Regions from separate parts of the Shewanella amazonensis SB2B genome, predicted to be linked through region 3. Evidence: predicted binding sites of a transcription regulator. Region 3 holds the regulator's gene; each other region holds the start of a gene.
The links. Region 3 encodes sigma-54, which starts transcription at its own class of promoters, with help from an activator protein. Its sites were predicted from a motif close to GTTGGCACGNNNNTNGNNT; they were not measured.
Positions count from the first base shown of each region.

Region 1: flgB (flagellar basal body rod protein FlgB) is a predicted target of sigma-54. The motif match lies at 2,477-2,495, and genes of this name have one in related genera.
Region 2: fliE (flagellar hook-basal body complex protein FliE) is a predicted target of sigma-54. The motif match lies at 1,539-1,557, and genes of this name have one in related genera.

Region 1 is NC_008700.1:2,780,253-2,786,385, reverse strand. It holds gene flgA (flagellar basal body P-ring formation chaperone FlgA) at 1-268, opposite strand, end outside; gene SAMA_RS12140 (chemotaxis protein CheV) at 472-1,392, shown strand; gene SAMA_RS12135 (CheR family methyltransferase) at 1,553-2,386, shown strand; gene flgB (flagellar basal body rod protein FlgB) at 2,528-2,926, shown strand; gene flgC (flagellar basal body rod protein FlgC) at 2,929-3,342, shown strand; gene flgD (flagellar hook assembly protein FlgD) at 3,369-4,097, shown strand; gene flgE (flagellar hook protein FlgE) at 4,131-5,492, shown strand; gene flgF (flagellar basal-body rod protein FlgF) at 5,659-6,133, shown strand, end outside.
Region 2 is NC_008700.1:2,762,591-2,768,723, forward strand. It holds gene fliF (flagellar basal-body MS-ring/collar protein FliF) at 1-1,113, opposite strand, end outside; gene fliE (flagellar hook-basal body complex protein FliE) at 1,150-1,485, opposite strand; gene SAMA_RS12035 (sigma-54-dependent transcriptional regulator) at 1,609-2,949, opposite strand; gene SAMA_RS12040 (sensor histidine kinase) at 2,942-4,015, opposite strand; gene SAMA_RS12045 (sigma-54 interaction domain-containing protein) at 4,108-5,538, opposite strand; gene fliS (flagellar export chaperone FliS) at 5,828-6,133, opposite strand, start outside.
Region 3 is NC_008700.1:3,660,003-3,666,135, reverse strand. It holds gene rapZ (RNase adapter RapZ) at 1-387, opposite strand, end outside; gene ptsN (PTS IIA-like nitrogen regulatory protein PtsN) at 384-827, opposite strand; gene hpf (ribosome hibernation promoting factor) at 830-1,117, opposite strand; gene SAMA_RS16110 (RNA polymerase factor sigma-54) at 1,148-2,629, opposite strand; gene lptB (LPS export ABC transporter ATP-binding protein) at 2,741-3,472, opposite strand; gene lptA (lipopolysaccharide transport periplasmic protein LptA) at 3,469-4,023, opposite strand; gene lptC (LPS export ABC transporter periplasmic protein LptC) at 4,010-4,567, opposite strand; gene kdsC (3-deoxy-manno-octulosonate-8-phosphatase KdsC) at 4,564-5,112, opposite strand; gene SAMA_RS16085 (KpsF/GutQ family sugar-phosphate isomerase) at 5,112-6,089, opposite strand; gene SAMA_RS16080 (calcium/sodium antiporter) at 6,133-6,133, opposite strand, start outside.

The DNA of each region.
Region 1 (6,133 bases), 880 kb from region 3:
TGCGCACCGTATTGTTTCGGGAAATAGGTCTGTCGGTGGCAAGTCTTGCTGATACAGGTCCTTCACATCGAGGCAGATTACCTCGGCTTTCCAGGCTTTGGGCTTGTACGCTGATTTTGGCATTGGCCGGTGCATCAATTTTTTCAATAACCACGGCTTCAGCCGCCGATGCGATGGCCGATATACTCGGGGTATGAGGTTCTTCTGCGATTGATACCCTGGGTAACAACGTCAGAATCACCAAAACTTGTGCTAACTTTACTTTCATAATGAACAGACTAGCGTGTGGCGCCAGATTACACCTATACTTTCATTCAGCACCAAAGTACCTCGTCCAAGCGCTTAGACGGGCCGTCAGAAGTTTGACGAAGTTGGGGCAAGGGTTGTCGGTGACAATAACAAAAGCAAGTTACATGCCTATGCTCCGAGGTGTTCGGGGCGTCATTCCATCAAGACCACTAAGGCGAACTTATGTCGAGCATTCTTGAGTCAGTCAACAAGCGTACCCAACTGGTGGGGCAAAACCGATTGGAGCTGCTGCTGTTCAAGCTGAACGGCCGTCAGCGCTTCGGTATTAACGTCTTTAAAGTAAAAGAAGTATTGCAGTGCCCCCCCCTGACCGGATTACCCAAGCTCAATCCTTTCGTGCGCGGTGTGGCCCATATTCGTGGAACCACCATTTCTGTGATTGACCTCAGCGCGGCCACCGGTGGCAAACCCATAGAGAACATTCAAAACTGCTTTATTATTATCTCTGAATATAATCGCAGTGTTCAGGGTTTTTTGGTGAATTCAGTCGAGCGCATCATCAACATGAACTGGGAAGCCATAATGCCGCCGCCCCAGGGGGCGGGTCGCTACTCCTATTTAACAGCGGTCACTGAGATTGATGGAGAGCTGGTTGAAATCCTGGACGTTGAAAAAATTCTTGATGAAATCAGTCCGGTCCGTACTGCTATCAGTGAAGACACTGACGCACAGTTAACCATTGATCGTGGGCAGCACTTCCACATTATGGTGATTGATGACTCTGCCGTGGCCCGCAAGCAAATCATCCGTGCGCTCACCTCTCTCGAGCTGCAGATTGATACGGCAAAAGATGGCCGTGAAGCACTGGAAAAACTGAAAGCCATTTCGGCGGAAATGACCAACGTGGCTCACGAGATCCCGCTGATTATCTCCGATATCGAGATGCCGGAAATGGACGGTTACACCCTGACCGCCGAAATCCGTGATGATCCCAAACTCAAAGACATCAAGGTGATTTTACACACGTCGCTGAGCGGCGTGTTTAATCAGGCGATGGTTCAGAAAGTGGGTGCCAATGACTTTATTGCCAAGTTCAACCCTGACGAACTGGCCGCGGCCGTGAACAAGCATCTGAGTCTTTGAGCAGGATGGCATTCCCCTTGGGCGGGGTTATACTCCTCCAAGGGCGCTTGTATTCAGTCACTGGATAATGTATAAAGCAGCGCTTATTTTTGGGGAATAAAATCAGAAGGTTAACCAGTTATTGAGTTAATTTTCTCTATCAGGTGCAGGATGAGAAACGGTGTCAGACAAATCACTGGCTGAAGCGGAATATAATCAATTCAGGTTGTTCCTTGAACAACACAGCGGCATAGTGCTTGGCGAAAACAAGCAGTATCTGGTCCGCAGCCGCCTTGCGCCTCTGATGGGCAAATACAACCTGCCTTCATTATCTGAAGTGGTTAAACATTCAATGAAACCCACAGAGCGGCAACTGCGCGCCGAGGTCATTGATGCCATGACCACAAACGAAACCCTGTGGTTTCGTGATAAATACCCCTTCGAATTGCTCGCCAATGCGCTGCTGCCAGACTATGCCAAGCTTGGCAGGCCGCTGAAAATTTGGTCTGCCGCCTGTTCTTCCGGGCAAGAGCCTTATTCGCTGGCCATGACGATTTTGGAATATCAGCAAAAACGTCCGGGCGGCTTACCCGCTGGCGCGTCAATTCAGGCAACGGATTTATCCCCCTCGATGCTGGAGCGTTGTAAACAGGCCGAGTACGATGGCCTGGCGCTGGGACGGGGCTTATCGGATGAACGAAAAAGAGCGTTTTTCGACACCCTGCCAAGCGGCAATATGCGGGTAAAAGACAATGTGCGGCGCATGGTGAGTTTCCGGGCACATAACCTGTTGGAAAGCTATGCCTTGCTTGGTAAGTTTGACATCATCTTTTGCCGTAACGTGCTCATTTACTTTGCCCCTGAGGCAAAGGCAAAAATACTGCGGCAATTTGCTGCCGCTCTCAATCCCAAGGGCATCTTGTTTCTTGGCGCTTCCGAGTCTATTGCTGGTTTGACCGATGAATTTGACATGGTGCGCTGCAACCCGGGTATTTACTACCAGAAGAAGACATAGCCAAATAACCTAATGAATAAAAACAAAAAAGCCGACATTGCTAAGTCGGCTTTTTTGTTGTCTGTCATTTGTAAGGGGGAACGTCCCAGATTTGGCACACGAATTGCTTTTCATCTGACATCATGGTGTGGAGGCAATTTTATGGCGATCAGTTTCGATAAGGCGCTCGGGGTGCATCAATTTACCCTTGGCATCAGAGCAGAGCGGGCAGAAGTCCTCTCAAGCAATATCGCCAACGCCGATACCCCCCATTATAAAGCACGGGATGTGAACTTTGCCGATGCGCTGCAAGCGGCACGCAGCCAGCAGCGTGGCATGCAAATGGCCCAAACCAGTGAAGGGCATTTTGACTTGCAAGCATTGAGCCGGCAGCACGTGCAGTTTCGTGTTCCCAATCAGCCCGACACCGGTGATGGTAACACGGTGGATATTCAGCAGGAACAGTCTGCCTTTATGCAGAATGCGCTCGAATATCAGATGTCGCTGGGCTTTCTGGAAGGCAAGTTCAACGGTATGAAAAAGGCTATTAAAGGAGACTGACAATGAGCTTGTTTAATATCTTCAATGTGTCTGGCTCCGGGATGAGTGCGCAATCGGTTCGCCTCAATACCACCGCCAGCAACATTGCCAACGCAGATTCAGTGTCCAGCAGCGTCGATAAAACCTACCGGGCGCGTCATCCTGTGTTTGAGGCTGAACTTGCCAAAGCCAGCCAGCAGCAATCTGCCCGTGGGGTGAATGTCAAAGGCATAGTCGAAAGTGATAAGCCGCTGCAAAAAGAATACAACCCGGACCATCCCATGGCGGATGCCGATGGCTTTATTTACAAACCCAATGTGAACGTGATGGAAGAAATGGCCGACATGATTTCCGCTTCGCGTTCGTATCAAATGAATGTCCAGGTGGCCGATACCGCCAAGAGTATGCTGATGCAGACTTTGAGAATGGGCAAATAACGGATGTGGCGCTAAGGAGGTAAGCCGTGAGTTTTCTTAACTCTATCAGTCAGGCATCGGCGGCCCAGTCAACCCAGAGCACGGGAAATCCCTTTCTGGACAGTGTCAGGTTGCAGACCAAAGAGGCAGTGCCAGAGGCTAAAAAGCAGGAATTGACTCAAGAGGATTTTTTCGCCCTCTTGTCGCAGCAGTTGTCGATGCAGGATCCGTTCAAGCCGGTGGAAAACGACCAGATGATTGCCCAGATGGCGTCATTCTCTACCGTGGACGGTATCGCCAATCTGAACGATCACATTGTGAATCTGAATACCGTGATGACCTCCAGCCAGGCACTGCAGGCATCAGGGCTGGTTGGGCAGAAGGTATTGATCCCATCGGCGTCTGGCCATGTATCTGCTGAAGAGCCCAACCTAAAGGGTGTCATCAGCACCTCCAAGCCCATCGAGACAATCATGGTGCGCATTGAAGATGACAAGGGGCAGTTGGTGAAAACCTTCAGTGTGGATGGCAGTGACGGCGGCAACATCGATGTGAATTGGGATGGCCTCGATGCGGAAGGCAAGCCCGTTGCCGATGGTACTTACACCATCAAGGCCAGTGGCCGGGTCGATGGCAAGGCCGAGGAATTACCGGTTTCAACTTATGCCCACGTGACCAGCGTGTCGCTTGGGACAGCAGCAACAGGCGCCATTCTGAATTTGCGTGGCATTGGCGGCATTAAACTATCGGATGTTCTGGCTGTGGCTGAGAGCTGATCCAGAAAACCAGACTAAAGAGGTAACTGACTTATGTCTTTCAATATCGCACTCAGTGGCATTGCTGCCGCCCAGAAAGATTTGAACACCACAGCCAACAACATCGCCAACGTCAACACCACGGGCTTTAAAGAGTCACGTGCTGAGTTTGCCGATGTGTATGCTGCGTCGATATTTTCCAACAGCAAAACCCAGGTGGGTGGCGGTGTAACCACTACCCAGGTGGCACAGCAGTTCCATCAGGGCAGTTTGCAATTCACCAGCAACGCGCTGGATTTGGCCATTAGCGGCGGCGGTTTCTTTGTGACCTCCGCCGACCCTTCGGCCCGTGATTACAGCTTTACCCGTGCCGGCGCTTTTAAGGTAGACAGTAACAACTACTTGGTGGATTCCGCAGGCAACTTCCTGCAAACCTTCCCGGTGGACAAATTCGGGAACTCTACCTCAGTGAGTTTGACCACCACTCGTCCGGTTCAAATTCCTGACACTGCCGGTAGCCCAGTGATGACTGAGAATGTGGGGGTTCAGATGAACCTGAACGCCGGTGAAAAGACCAAAGACCCTGCGGCTTTTGATCCGGATGATCCAACCACCTTCAACAACTCTACCTCGTCGACCATTTATGACTCCCTGGGTGAGCCACACATTTTGACCACCTACTTTGTACGGCCAAACGATGGTGCCTACACAGGGGAAAACAACTGGGTGGCTTACTATGCACTCGATGGTCAGCCTGTGAATCTGGGTGGTGGCGCAGGTACTTACCAGACGGATACTGACGGTGATGGCGTCCCAGACACACCTGCAACCGCGCAAACTACCGGTGGCTGGACTGGTTCTGTGCTGACCTTTAACAGCACAGGTACTTATACAGGCACCAACCCAGCCATAATCACCACAGAACCTCTGGGGATTGGTGGTGCCGGTATTCTTGGACCCGGCGCCGATGGTAGCCAAACATTGACCATCAACTTTGCCAACCCGACTCAGTACGCTTCTGCTTTTGAAGTAACCGAGCTGACTCAGGATGGTACCACTGTGGGCCGCCTGACCAACGTGGAAGTAGGTGAAGATGGCCTGATTAAAGCCGCCTACAGCAATGGCAGTACAGTGCCCCTTGGCCGCGTTGCTTTGGTGCGTTTCGCCAACGAGCAGGGATTGACCCAGGTGGGTAACACTTCCTGGAAAGAAAGCCTGGCCTCGGGTACGGCCCTTGCCGGTGAAGCCAACAGTGGTACTTTTGGCGCTATTCGTTCGGCGGCGCTGGAACAATCTAACGTGGATTTGACCACAGAGCTGGTGGACCTGATTTCAGCGCAGCGTAACTTCCAGGCCAACAGCCGTACATTGGAAGTGAATAACACGCTGCAGCAGACCATTCTGCAGATCCGTTAAGATTTTCTCTCCTTGGTTGCCGCCTTCGGGCGGCAATTTTTTGCCTGTTTACGTCCTCCTTATCCTTCTTATCTCTGCCTTCCCCGCCCTTGCAGGACACGCTCTTGGTTAATTGGCATGCAGTTTGCTTTAGTGAGTGCATGCTAGATCTTTGACGGAGCCCAGCGTGGACAAATTTCTCTATATCGCCATGAGTGGTGCCAAGCAGAATCTCAATTCGCTTTCCATTCGGGCCAACAACCTGGCCAACGCCAACACCGATGGCTTCAAGGCCGATTTGGAGCAATCCCGCTCCATGCAAGCCTTTGGAGAGGGATTGCCCACGCGGGTATTCGCCATGACCGAAAATCCCCAGGCCAGTTTCCGTCACGGTCCCATTAACAGCACTGCTCGGGATCTGGATGTGGCCGTGAAAGGTGATGGCTGGATTGCGGTGGAAGATGCCGATGGCAACGAGGCCTATACCCGTGCCGGTAGCCTGAAATTTGACGAAACCGGTTTGCTGACCAATTCACAGGGGCGTCCTGTGATGGGCGATGCTGGCCCAATCGTTCTGCCGCTGCCCATCGACAAGGTGGAAATTGCCCAGGACGGCACTATCACGGTACGGCCTCAGGGGGCTACTGCCGAAGTGGTGGAAG
Region 2 (6,133 bases), 900 kb from region 3:
ACTTACCCGGCGCACCACGCCAATCTGTTGACGGGTATGGCTGATGGTGGTGTCCAGCTCGTAGTTACGGGTCGCTTCACGGTGTGAATTTCCGTTGGCCTGGGCCTTATCCTGCGCTTCCTGCAGGGTTTGAGGAATGTTTGACTCCATCGGCGGCTGATTCGAGAGCGCACCGGGGATCCCCATGTTGGCTTCACCGCTGGTTTGGGTTTCCAGGGTCATTTCGCTGCGCACCGCAGGCAGATCCGGGTTGAAACGCTTGGACGTTTGTTCCACGGCAGTAAAGTCCATGGTCACATCCACCTGGGAGGTGTAATTTTCCGGGCCCAAAATGGGCATCAGTATGGCATCAACCTTGGCACGGTATTCGGCTTCTTTTTGTTTGACGAGCTCGAGTTCACGGCGGGCACGGGCAGAAGCGCCGTCCTGGCTGCCGGAGTTCAGCAAACGACCGTTGGAATCGGTTACCGTCACCCGGGTAGGCTCGAGTCCCTGTACGGCGGACGCCACTATATCGACTATGGCATCCACTTCTTCCTGCCCCAGACCGCCACGACGACTGGTGACGACCACAGTGGCACTGGCCTTGGATTGGTTACGGGCAAACACGTTTTCTTTGGGCAGCGCCAGGATCACCTTGGCACGGCTGACGCTTTTCAGCTCTTCGATGGTGCGGGCGAGGTTTTGCTCCTGGCTGTGCTTGAGTCGGGCCTGCTCCAGACGCTGGCTTACGCCAAAGCCCATGTCCTGACTCAGAAAATCCTGATTGGTGGTACTGGCAGCATCCACACCGTTACGGCTCAAAAGCAGCCGGATGTCTTGATACTTATCTTCCGGGACTCGCAGCACATCAAAATCCACCTGATAGGGAATTTTGTTTTTATCGAGCACATCCAGCACCTGGATCATTTCCTGGGCTTCAAACTTACCCAATGGACGGTATTCAGGCTCCTGTGCCCACATCATCACAAACACCGCCAATGCCAGACAGATGGCAAGGGCCAGGATCATGGTGACCTGTCTGAGCATATCGGCGCTGCCGAGGTTACCCAGCACCCCGGATTTATTTTCCTGTTGTACACCGCTCATGCCGCTGTCGGTGCTGACAATCATATCTGTGCTCACGTTCAGTATCCTTCAGTGGCCGCTTTAAACGGGCATGCTCATGATTTCTTTGTAGGCTTCGACAAGCTTGTTGCGCACCTGCACAGTGGCCTCAAAGGCAACACTGGCCTTTTCGCGGGCGATTACTGTATCGGACAGGGTCACGCGGGTATCGCCCATGTCCAGTCGGGTGGCCAGGCTGGAGGAGCTTTGCTGCAGTTCGTTTACGTGTCCTACTGCGTTGGCGAGCAGACTGGCGAAATCAGCGCCGCTGGTGTTGCCGACCTGGCGAAGCGGCTGAGGCTCGATACCCATAGATGGACTGAGTTCGCCCTGGAGTTTCTGCATTTCCTGCATGAATGAAGATGGACCTATTTGCATATGCTGCTCCCTTCGCCATGAAATTGACGGGATAAATCGCTGATATTGGGGTACTGCAAAAGCCTTGCCAATAAACTAAAAAAGCAGGCTAAGCCTGCTTTTTGTGATGTTCTTGCCCAAATATCAGGCAGGTAGCTGAATACCCATTTCCCGCATACGGGCCATCTTGTACCTCAGGGTCCTGGCACTGATCCCCAGACGCTCAGCCACCAGTTTGCGACTGCCGCGGCACTGGCTCAGGGTCTCAAGGATTATCACATGCTCCTGGGCCTTGAGCTCATCTCCCAATCCTTCGGGCTCGGCCTTGACGGCTGTCTCTTCCTGAGTGATTTGAGTAACGTCCATGGCGTCGATAATGATGTCCTGCACGCCTATCTTAACGCCGGCGGACAGGATCAACGCCCGCTGCACCACATTATCGAGTTCTCTGACATTCCCCGGCCAGCGATGTGCCAGTAATCTGCGACAGGCCGCTTCGTCAAATTCGGGTACTTCTGTGCCCAGACGCTCTGCATGGCGTGCCAGCAAATGCCGCGCAAGTGGCAAAATGTCTTTCGGACGCTGGTTCAGAGCCGGCCAGGTCAGTGGGAATACGTTGATACGGTAATAAAGATCTTCACGGAAATCCCCCCGCTCCGCCATAGCCTTGAGCTCACGGTTGGAGGTGGCAAGCACACGCACATCCAGCTTAATAGTTTTACGGCCACCGAGACGCTCAACTTCCCGCTCCTGCAATACCCGCAACAACTTGGCCTGTAATCCCAGATCCATTTCGGAGATTTCATCCAGCAGCAGGGTGCCTCCCTGAGCCTGCTCGAATTTTCCGGGGCAGGCCTGATAGGCACCGGTGAAGGCGCCCTTTTCATAGCCGAACAGTGTGGCTTCGAGCATATTTTCCGGAATGGCAGCGCAGTTGATGGCCACGAAGGGGCCATCTGAGCGCAAACTTTGCTTATGGATATAGCGGGCCAGCACTTCCTTACCCGAACCAGAAGGCCCGAGGATCATCACAGACGCCTCGGATTTGGCTACCCGTCCGGCAAGGGCAAGCAGCGCCTGACTGCGCTCATCGGCCACCACGGGTGCGCCCGTATCGGCTTGCGCGGGCATGTAGCGACTGACCTGGTTAAGCAGTACTTCGGGTGAAAACGGCTTGGCAAGATAATCCACCGCACCAAGTTTGATGGCACTCACGGCACTGTCTATGGTGGCGAAGGCCGTCATCAGCAATAACGGGACCTTGGGATGATACTGCCGCAAATAGGCCAAAAGCCCCATGCCGCCGATGCCTTCCATTTGCACATCGCTGATGACCATGTCAAAACGTGATTCTTTCAACGCAAGAATGGCTTCTTCAGCGCTGGGAAGCGCCACACAGTCAAACTGCGCCAGCATCAGGGTGTCGAGCAGCGCCTCACGCAGAGACGCATCGTCCTCGACAAGTAGCAGTCTGCCTTCAGGCATGGCTAACCTCCTTTACTGAATCTTCTGAAATCACGGGGAATTTAAGCATGACACTACAGCCACGGTTGGCAGCACATTGCATTTTGAGCTCACCACCATGGTTACGCACGACTGTCTGTACCACGGCTAAACCGAGGCCTGTACCCTGTGCCTTGGTCGTAAAAAAGGGTTCCATCACCCGCTGCTCACTGCCGGACTCCAATCCTTTACCATCGTCCACCACAGCCAGAACCAAACGACCGTCCTGTATGCTGCCATGGAGCAGTATATGGTGGGCGCCTGCTTCGAGGCTGTTCATCAAAAGATTATTAATGGCCGAGCTCAGTGCGCTCTGGGAGGCCGCCATCATGGCGCCAAGGGTTTCATCCTGAAACCGTACTGCACAGCCTTTATCGGTGGCGATGGGCTCACAGGTTGCCAGCACAGGGGCAATGATGTCTGCCAGTGGCATGGAAGACATGGGCGCTTCCACTTTGCCCCTTGCCATCAACAACATATCGTTCACCTGTCGCTCCAGCTCATTCAGCCTGTCCACCAACTTCTGTTGGAAACGACTGCGGGAGTCCTGGTTGAGTTTGGGACTGGCAAGGTTTGCTGCGTAAAGCAGTGCAGCCGACAGGGGAGTTCGGATTTGATGTGCCAGGGTAGCCACCATTTTGCCAAGGGCCGACAGACGCTGCAGATGAGCAAGGTTACGCTGCAATAGGCGGGTTTCTGTGAGATCGGTCAGCAAAATCAGCTGTCCGGGTTCCAGTGGCGTAATGGCCAGCTTGACTCTGCGGCCATTCTTCAGCGATACCTCATGGCCATCGTCATCCTGAGGCGAAAAGGCTCTGGCGATGACACTGAGCCAGCGCTCACCTTCCAAAGGCCGGTCCAGCAGCTGAACCGCAACGGGATTTGCCAGCGTGACTATGCCATCGGCATTCAGTATCACCACGCCAGAGGGCATGGCCTCCAGGATTTGCGCCATTTGCTCGGCAGATGCAACGCCGCTGGACTTCACCTCTTGAAGGCGAGCCCGTACCGGAAAGTCGGCTATCTTGGCTAAAGCTTTGGTGGCCATGGAAACCCCGTCAAAATTACGTTATTGACGGGGTTAATGCAGGGACTGTGCCAGAGTAGAAATTTAGAGAATTGGGTGGGACCTGAGTAAAATTAATCTTTACTCATCCCGTACTTACGCATTTTTTCAACCAGAGTGGTTCTGCGGATCCCGAGCATTTCAGCTGCGCGGGCAACGACGTTATCCTGTTGCTCCAACGCCTGACGTATCATGTCGATTTCAAGCTCGGCCAACAAATCTTTAAGATTTACCCCTTCCGGAGGCAATTCGCTGGGGAAGCGGGTTTCCGGAATTTCCACCGGCTCATCATCATTAAAGATAGACGCCAGCGCATCGCGCTCCAACATCTCTTCACTGACTTCGACACAGTACTCGGGGACGTCGATGTGGCGATATTTAACGGGTAGATCGTTCACATCAACCAAACCGCCCGGATACAGGATAGTGAGTCGCTCAACCAGGTTGGAGAGTTCACGTACGTTGCCGGACCAGTCATGTTCCTTGAGAGACTCAATGGCGCGTTGGGTGAAACGCACTTTACCACGGCCTTCGTTAAAGACCCGGCTGACAAGCTCCTGAAGTAGCAGCGGAATATCTTCACAGCGCTCAGACAGCGACGGCATTTCTATGGGGAACACATTGAGACGATAGAAAAGATCCTCACGGAACTCATTATTTTCTATCATGTTCTCAAGGTTTCTGTGGGTCGCTGCCACCACACGGACATTGGCTTGAATGGGTTTGCTGCCACCAACGCGTTCAAATACGCGCTCCTGCAACACACGTAGCAGTTTTACCTGCATGGCCAGGGGCATATCACCAATTTCATCCAGAAACAGGGTACCACCTTCAGCCAGCTCAAAACGGCCTTTACGGGAGCTGATTGCTCCGGTAAAAGAGCCCTTCTCATGACCAAAGAGTTCACTCTCAAGCAGTTCAGGCGGAATGGCACCACAATTGACAGGAATAAAAGGACCGTCGCGACGCTCCGACAGGTAGTGAATATTGCGAGCAACCACTTCCTTGCCAGTACCAGACTGCCCCAGCACCAACACAGTCGCATCCGATGGCGCAACCTGACTGATAAGATGACGCACGTTGACTATGCCTTCACTGCGACCAACGAGGCTGCGGAATAACTTGGTCTGGTTACCGCTGGTAGGCACGTCCGGACGCCTCTGCTGGCCAAAGACCTGACAGAAGTGCAGCAATTCGGTGAGTTGGGGATAATTGAACGGCTCTTCAACGCTACCGATGAGATTTGCGCTGAGATCATCAGTTGCGCCAAGCAGTAAAATTGGCTGCCAAGGTATTTTGGTAGCAAACACTTTTACCTGCTCCAAAGGCAGGGATTCAAGGTCAACAATCAGTGCCCGAAAACGGGTTTCCTTGACGGCTTGTTCCAGACCACTTGGGTCCAGGGTCTCTAGTTGTTCACCTAAAAACTCAAGAATGCAGGAAAGACGACCGATACGTTCGGTCTGGTTTCCTACAAGCAAAATTCTCTGGTCTGTCTGCATCATTCAGTTGGCCGTAACGCTCGAATATCTAACGAATCGCATTAATTATTGGTGTTCGTTGCTCACAGGGCGTCAATGCTGTTACTCCGGGAAAACTGCCGGTCATTCACACCATGTCGAATATTGTATTATCGGCAGTCGAGAAGCAAGTCTCTGCTTTACAATAAACTCTTTTGCTTCTGATTCTAGACCAATTTTCCCGCGCTTCCGACCCTTTTGGTCAATTCTCTGGCTAATGTCAAAAAAGGCGCATTCACAGCGCCTTTTTATTGGGGAGATTTATGTGCAAAAATCAAACAGCTTCATCGTGGGAAGTGATGTTATGTTGATCTGCGGGGATGGCATCCCAACCTTCTTTCAAGGTGCGCAGCAACCCCATCACGTCATCGATAGCCTGAGGATCGTTATTAAGGTTTGCCTCGCTGATTTTGCGCAGCATAAAGTCGTAGAGGTCACCCAGGTTTTGGGCTATTTCACCACCCGCCTCCATATTCAGGCTATTAGATAAACCGGTAATAATACCTATGGCCTTATTGATGAAAATGCCTTTATTGGTTAAGTCATTTTGCTCAATTGCATAACGACTCTGGGCCAAGCG
Region 3 (6,133 bases):
CATATTGGAAATGGGCGCCAGCATTTTGCCTTCGAGCTTGATAGCTTCCTGCAATGAGACCTTGCTGCGGGACAGGGGGTGCAAACGGCGGGTTTCACTGTAGCGTTTGAGCAGCACCTTGTCGCTGGAATTGAGGAAAAAGCTGGTGAGTTCGACGCCTTCGGGGAGCCTTGCCAGCTCTTTTTCGAGGGCCTTTTCCTGCTCCGGCATATTGCGGATATCGATGCTGATGGCGACCTTGTCGTTATTACCCTTAAGCTGGGCAAGCAAGGGCCCAATCAGCTGTAATGGCAAATTATCGACGCAGTAGTAGCCCAAGTCTTCCAGTACCCTGAGGGCTACCGACTTTCCGGAGCCAGAGCGCCCGGAGACTATAACGAGTTTCATCCGATGATTACCTGGTAAAGTTCCTTTTCATCGTGGCTTTTACGCAGCTGCTTGAGGATCTGCTTGTCATTCAGCTTTTCGGCCATAGCGGCCAGGGTGCTGAGATGTTGCTGACACTGGTCCGACGGCACCAGCAAGGCAAACAGAATGTCCACAGGTTGCTTGTCAATGGCGTCATAACCAATGGCTTCTTCACACTTGATCAGCACAGCTAAGGGCTTATCTATAGTGCCAAGGCGTCCATGGGGAATGGCAATACCATTACCAATACCTGTGCTACCCATTTTTTCACGGGCCAGCAGGCTTTCGAATATCTCTTGAGACGAGAGGGAGGGATTCTGGGCAGCAGCGAGATCGCTAATCAGCTCCAGCACCTTTTTCTTGCTGCCCGGAGTGGCACAGCTAGTGCACTCCGGCGCCAGGATGGTACTTAGTTCCATCGTTAATGTTTGGTCAGTTTCTCTTTGTGTTTAATAACCTGACGGTCCAATTTATCAATTAGGGCGTCAATGGCGGCGTACATGTCTTCATGTTCTGAAGTGGCGAATACCTCGCCACCGTTGAGGTGAAGCTTGGCTTCTGCGATTTGCTGCAATTTCTGAACATTGAGAACAACGTGGACATTATTGATCTGTTCGAAATGACGTTCAAGCTTGGAGAACTTGCTCTCTACGTAGTTACGCAGTGAATCAGTGATTTCGATATGATGCCCAGTCAGATTGATTTGCATAGACACTTTCCTCCAAAGACCTTGGGTGGGTTATAAACTCTTACGTTGGTTTGACGGTGGGATCAACATCGCCTCTCGGTATTTGGCGATGGTGCGTCTAGCAACGTTGATTCCTTGTTCTGCCAGAAGTTCCGCCATTTTGCTGTCGCTCAATGGTTTCTTCTGATTTTCTGCTGCCACCAGTTTCTTGATAAAGGCGCGGATGGCAGTAGATGAGCATTCTCCGCCATCTTCGGTCCCGACGTGGCTGGAGAAAAAATACTTGAGTTCAAAGATACCCCTTGGGGTATGCATGTATTTTTGGGTAGTGACCCGTGAGATGGTGGATTCGTGCATCTCTACCGCTTCGGCGATATCGTTGAGCACCATGGGTTTCATGGCTTCTTCACCATACTCAAAAAAGCCCTGCTGGAACTGCACTATGCAATTGGCGACTTTCAGCAGGGTGTCGTTGCGGCTCTCCAGGCTCTTGATAAACCACTTGGCCTCTTGCAAATGCCCGCGGATAAACTGGCTGTCAGCCTGGTTGCGACTGGTGCGCGCCATGGCGGCATATTGCTGGTTCACACTCAGTTTAGGCATACAATCGGGATTAAGCTCTACAACCCAACGGCCATTTTTTTTACTGACCGAGACATCCGGAATAACATACTCGTCCTTGGTGCTGGTCACCGACTCACCGGGACGGGGATTCAGCCCCTGAATAAGGACGATTGCGTCTCTGAGTTCTTCTTCCTTGAGGCGTGTTTTTCGCATCAGGGTGCGGAAGTCGCGGTTGGCAATCAAGTCCAAATGGTCACGGATAAGCAGCTTGGCGTTGTCCAGGTGGGGGGTATCCGCCGGAAACTGCCCAAGTTGAATGAGCAGGCACTCTGCCAAATCACGGGCAGCCACCCCGATTGGGTCGAAGTGTTGAATGCGTTTGAGCACGGCCTCAACTTCGTCAAGCTCCACTTCGTCATCGCCCACGGCCTCGAGAATTTCCTCCAGGCTTTGGGTCAAGTAACCTTTGTCATCGATGGCATCTATGATGGCAGTGGCAATGGCCAGATCGGTATCGGAAAAAGGGGTGAGATTTTTTTGCCATTCGAGATGTTCGTAGAGGCCTTCGCTGGTTTCGCCCTGAAACGGCATATCATCTTCGCCACGGATCCCGGGGCCAGACACGGGGGCAGCCGTAAAGACTTCATCCCAGGTGGTATCCATCGGGAGCTCGTCCGGCATGGACTGCTGATTGATGGCGTCTGAGGTTTCCAGCGAGGCACTGTCCGTGGTGTCGTTTGAGACGGACTCCTGGCTGAACTGGTCATCAAATTCTTTATCGCCGCCGTCGGCATCAAACTGATCGCTGCCCAGTTCGTCGTCCAGCTCCAACAGTGGGTTGGCGTCGAGGGCTTGCTGAATTTCCTGTTGCAGTTCAAGCGAAGAGAGTTGAAGCAGACGAATGGCCTGCTGCAACTGTGGCGTCATTGTGAGTTGTTGTCCCAGTTTTAGCTGGAGCGACGCTTTCATTGTACTGCGAATCCTTCACTAAATTATTCAGGTAGAAAGCTTTTCTATCAGGTTATCCGGTGATTTACCACCCTGATTATCCGGATATGAGAAGGGGGCTTTGTTAATTAACTATAGCCTGAATTGCTCACCCAAGTACACTGCACGCACCTGCTGATTGTCGAGGATTTCGGCAGGAGTGCCTTCGGCAATCAAATCGCCATGGCTGACGATATAGGCTTTTTCGCACACATCGAGGGTTTCTCTCACGTTGTGGTCGGTGATAAGCACACCAAGGCCACGATTCTTCAATTGCTCGATGATCTTTTTGATGTCGATAACGGAAATGGGGTCTACCCCGGCAAAAGGTTCATCCAACAGGATAAATCTGGGGTTTGCGGCGAGCGCCCGGGCTATCTCGACCCGGCGACGTTCGCCACCTGAGAGTGACATGCCCAGATTGTCACGAATGTGGGTGATGTGAAACTCTTCCAGCAGTTGCTCCAAGGCCTCTTCACGCTCATCGGTGTTCAGCTCTTTACGCATCTGCAACACGGCCATGATGTTGTCGCGCACCGACAGCTTGCGAAAGATGCTGGCTTCCTGTGGCAGATAGCCAATGCCCTTGCGTGCCCGCAGATGCATGGGATCCAGCGTCAGGTCATCATCATTGATGTGTATGCTGCCCTTGTCACTCTGTACCAGACCCACCACCATATAAAAGGTGGTGGTTTTACCGGCACCATTGGGGCCCAACAAGCCGACCACCTGGCCGGTATTGACGGTGAGGCTGACGTTTTTGACAACCTGGCGGTTTTTGTAACTCTTGGCGAGGTTACTGGCCTTCAGGGTCAGTTGGGTCATTGCTGCTTCTCTTGCTGGGGTTGCTCTGTCTTAACTTTATCCTGCAGATCCTGCTGGTAATTTTCGGGCTTGATGATGGTGATAACCCGGTCGTCTTTTTTACCGCTGCTTTGGGACGTGAGCTGCTGCTTTTCGATATCGTAAACGATGGAGTCGGCGCTCACCTGGCTGCCATCCTGCTCGACCTTGGCGTTGCCTTTGAGGCTCATTACACGGCTGTCGATGTTGTAGCTGATTTCCGTAGCACTGGCATGCACTGTGCGGCCATCTTCCACCTGCTGACTGTAAGTGGCAGGGTTACCCTTGGCGAGCAGAATGCGTTTACCGCTTTTCTCGTCGGTGAAAGAGCTCAGTTCACCCGCCTTAAGCACCAGGCTGCCCTGGGTCAGGGTCACCGGGCCTTCGTATACAATGCGCTTGTTTTTCAGATCGGCATAACTGTTGGCTGCGGCAATTTTGACTTCCTGGCTCAAATCAAACTTGGTGTTGGCCAAAGCCACAGCGCTGCAGGTGCAAAGCAGCACCAGAATGAGCGACTTATTTAGGTTCATAGGTTCCCTTAATCTTGCTTAAGAGCTTAACTTCTTTGGCATTGAGATCAGCATAGAGACCATGGCCGCTCAAGTGGAAGTTATTGCCGCTGATTATAATTTCTTTGTCGGAGGTGAGGATCATCGTCTTGAGATCCAACTCCAGATAACTGGTATTGAGCTGCTGCAAAGGCTCGTCTATGGTCAGAGCTTCGATCAGTACTTCGTCTTCGAGCATGACTTTGTCACTGGCCTTGTCCAGTCTGCCGGTTTTGGCGGTGAGGCGCCATTCACCCTGACCATCTTCAGGGAACAGGGTGTAGACAGGTTGGGTAAACAGGGTTTGTGCATCGCCATCGAAGTGTTCCATGTAGGCGGCACTGACGCGGCTTTCTAATTTTCCCTCGGCGTTGTAGCTGATGCTGCGAAGGTCGGTTGCCACGTAATCAGGTTTTTGCACACTGTCAGTGAGCTGAGGTTGACTGGCCTTTTTGCTTTGCACCTGCCAGTAAAGCGTCAGGGCGGTGCCGAACAGCAAAATGATGGCGAGTGTGACCCGATTCATACGCTCATCCCGTGGGCCGAATCGAACTTACCCTGGCTCATCAGTAGGAGATCGGCAAGTTCTCTGAGGGCACCATGCCCACCGGGCAGCGTAGTGACCATGTCGGCGTGTTGGCGAACAAAGGGGTGGCCATCCGCGACGCATACGCCGAGTCCCACCGCCTTCATCACAGGCAAATCCACCATATCATCACCAATGTATGCCACTTCGGCCCCATTGACTCCGTAGAGGCCAAGTAACTCTTCATAGGGCACGAACTTGTTATCGACGCCCTGATAGATATGGGCGACCCCGAGTGCCGTCATGCGGTTTTCCACAATCTGGGATTTGCGCCCGGTGATCACCGCTACCGCGATACCAGCACCCTGAAGGGCTTTGACGCCATAGCCGTCACGGGTATGAAATGCCTTAAGTTCTTCCCCTTGATTGCCAAGGTAAATACGGCCGTCGGAAAAGACCCCATCTACGTCGCAAATGAGCAGCTTGATATCTTTGGCCTTGTTCCAGATGGCATCATCAATGGGGCCGTAGAGTCCTTCGCGCATCAGATCACCCCTGCTTTAACCATATCCAGCATGTTGAGCGCGCCGATTGGGCGTCGCTCGGCGTCAATCACAATCAGGCCGTTGATATTTTTTTCGTCCATCAGTTTAAGTGCTTCGGCAGCCAGTATGTGCTCACCAATGGTAATGCAGTTGCGGGTCATCACATCGGCAATACTGGTTTGACGCAGGTTAATTTGCGCATCAATCACCCGGCGCAGGTCACCGTCGGTAAAGATGCCTTCCAGGGCACCAGAAGCGTTCACAATAGCCGTCATTCCCAAGCCTTTCTTGGAGATTTCATAGAGGGCATCGGTAATGCAGATATCATCCTGTACCAGTGGCAGCTCGTCTCCTTTATGCATGACATCACTGACGTGCAGCAGTAACTTGCGGCCCAGGGCACCACCGGGATGTGACATGGCAAAGTCGTCCTTGGTAAAGCCTTTGGCCTGCAGCAGCGCGACCGCCAGGGCATCACCCATCACCAGGGTTGCTGTGGTGGATGAGGTCGGGGCAAGCCCCAGGGGACAGGCTTCTTCCGGCACCTTGATACACAGGTGCAAAAGGGAATGCTTGGCCATGGTGGACTCAGGCTTGCCAGTCATGGAGATGATAGGAATACCACGGCGTTTAATCACTGGCATCAGGGTGAGGATCTCACTGGACTCACCGGAGTTGGAGATGGCCAGCACTATGTCGTTGTCACTGAGCACGCCCAAATCACCGTGGCTCGCTTCCCCCGGATGAACAAAAAACGCCGGCGTACCTGTGCTTGCCAGAGTAGCGGAAATCTTGTTGCCAATGTGGCCGGATTTACCCATACCCATCACGATAACCTTGCCAGTGCAGCGCAGGATAAGCTCGCAGGCGTCGGCAAAGGCATCACTGTCGACAAACTGGTACAGGTTGTCCAGTGCAGCTTTTTCGATATCGATAACCTTGCTGCCCCATTGGCGCAGTTGTTTTCTGTCTACCATATCTGTCTCTCTGTCTGTGCCGGATTAAACCGACAGATCAGGGT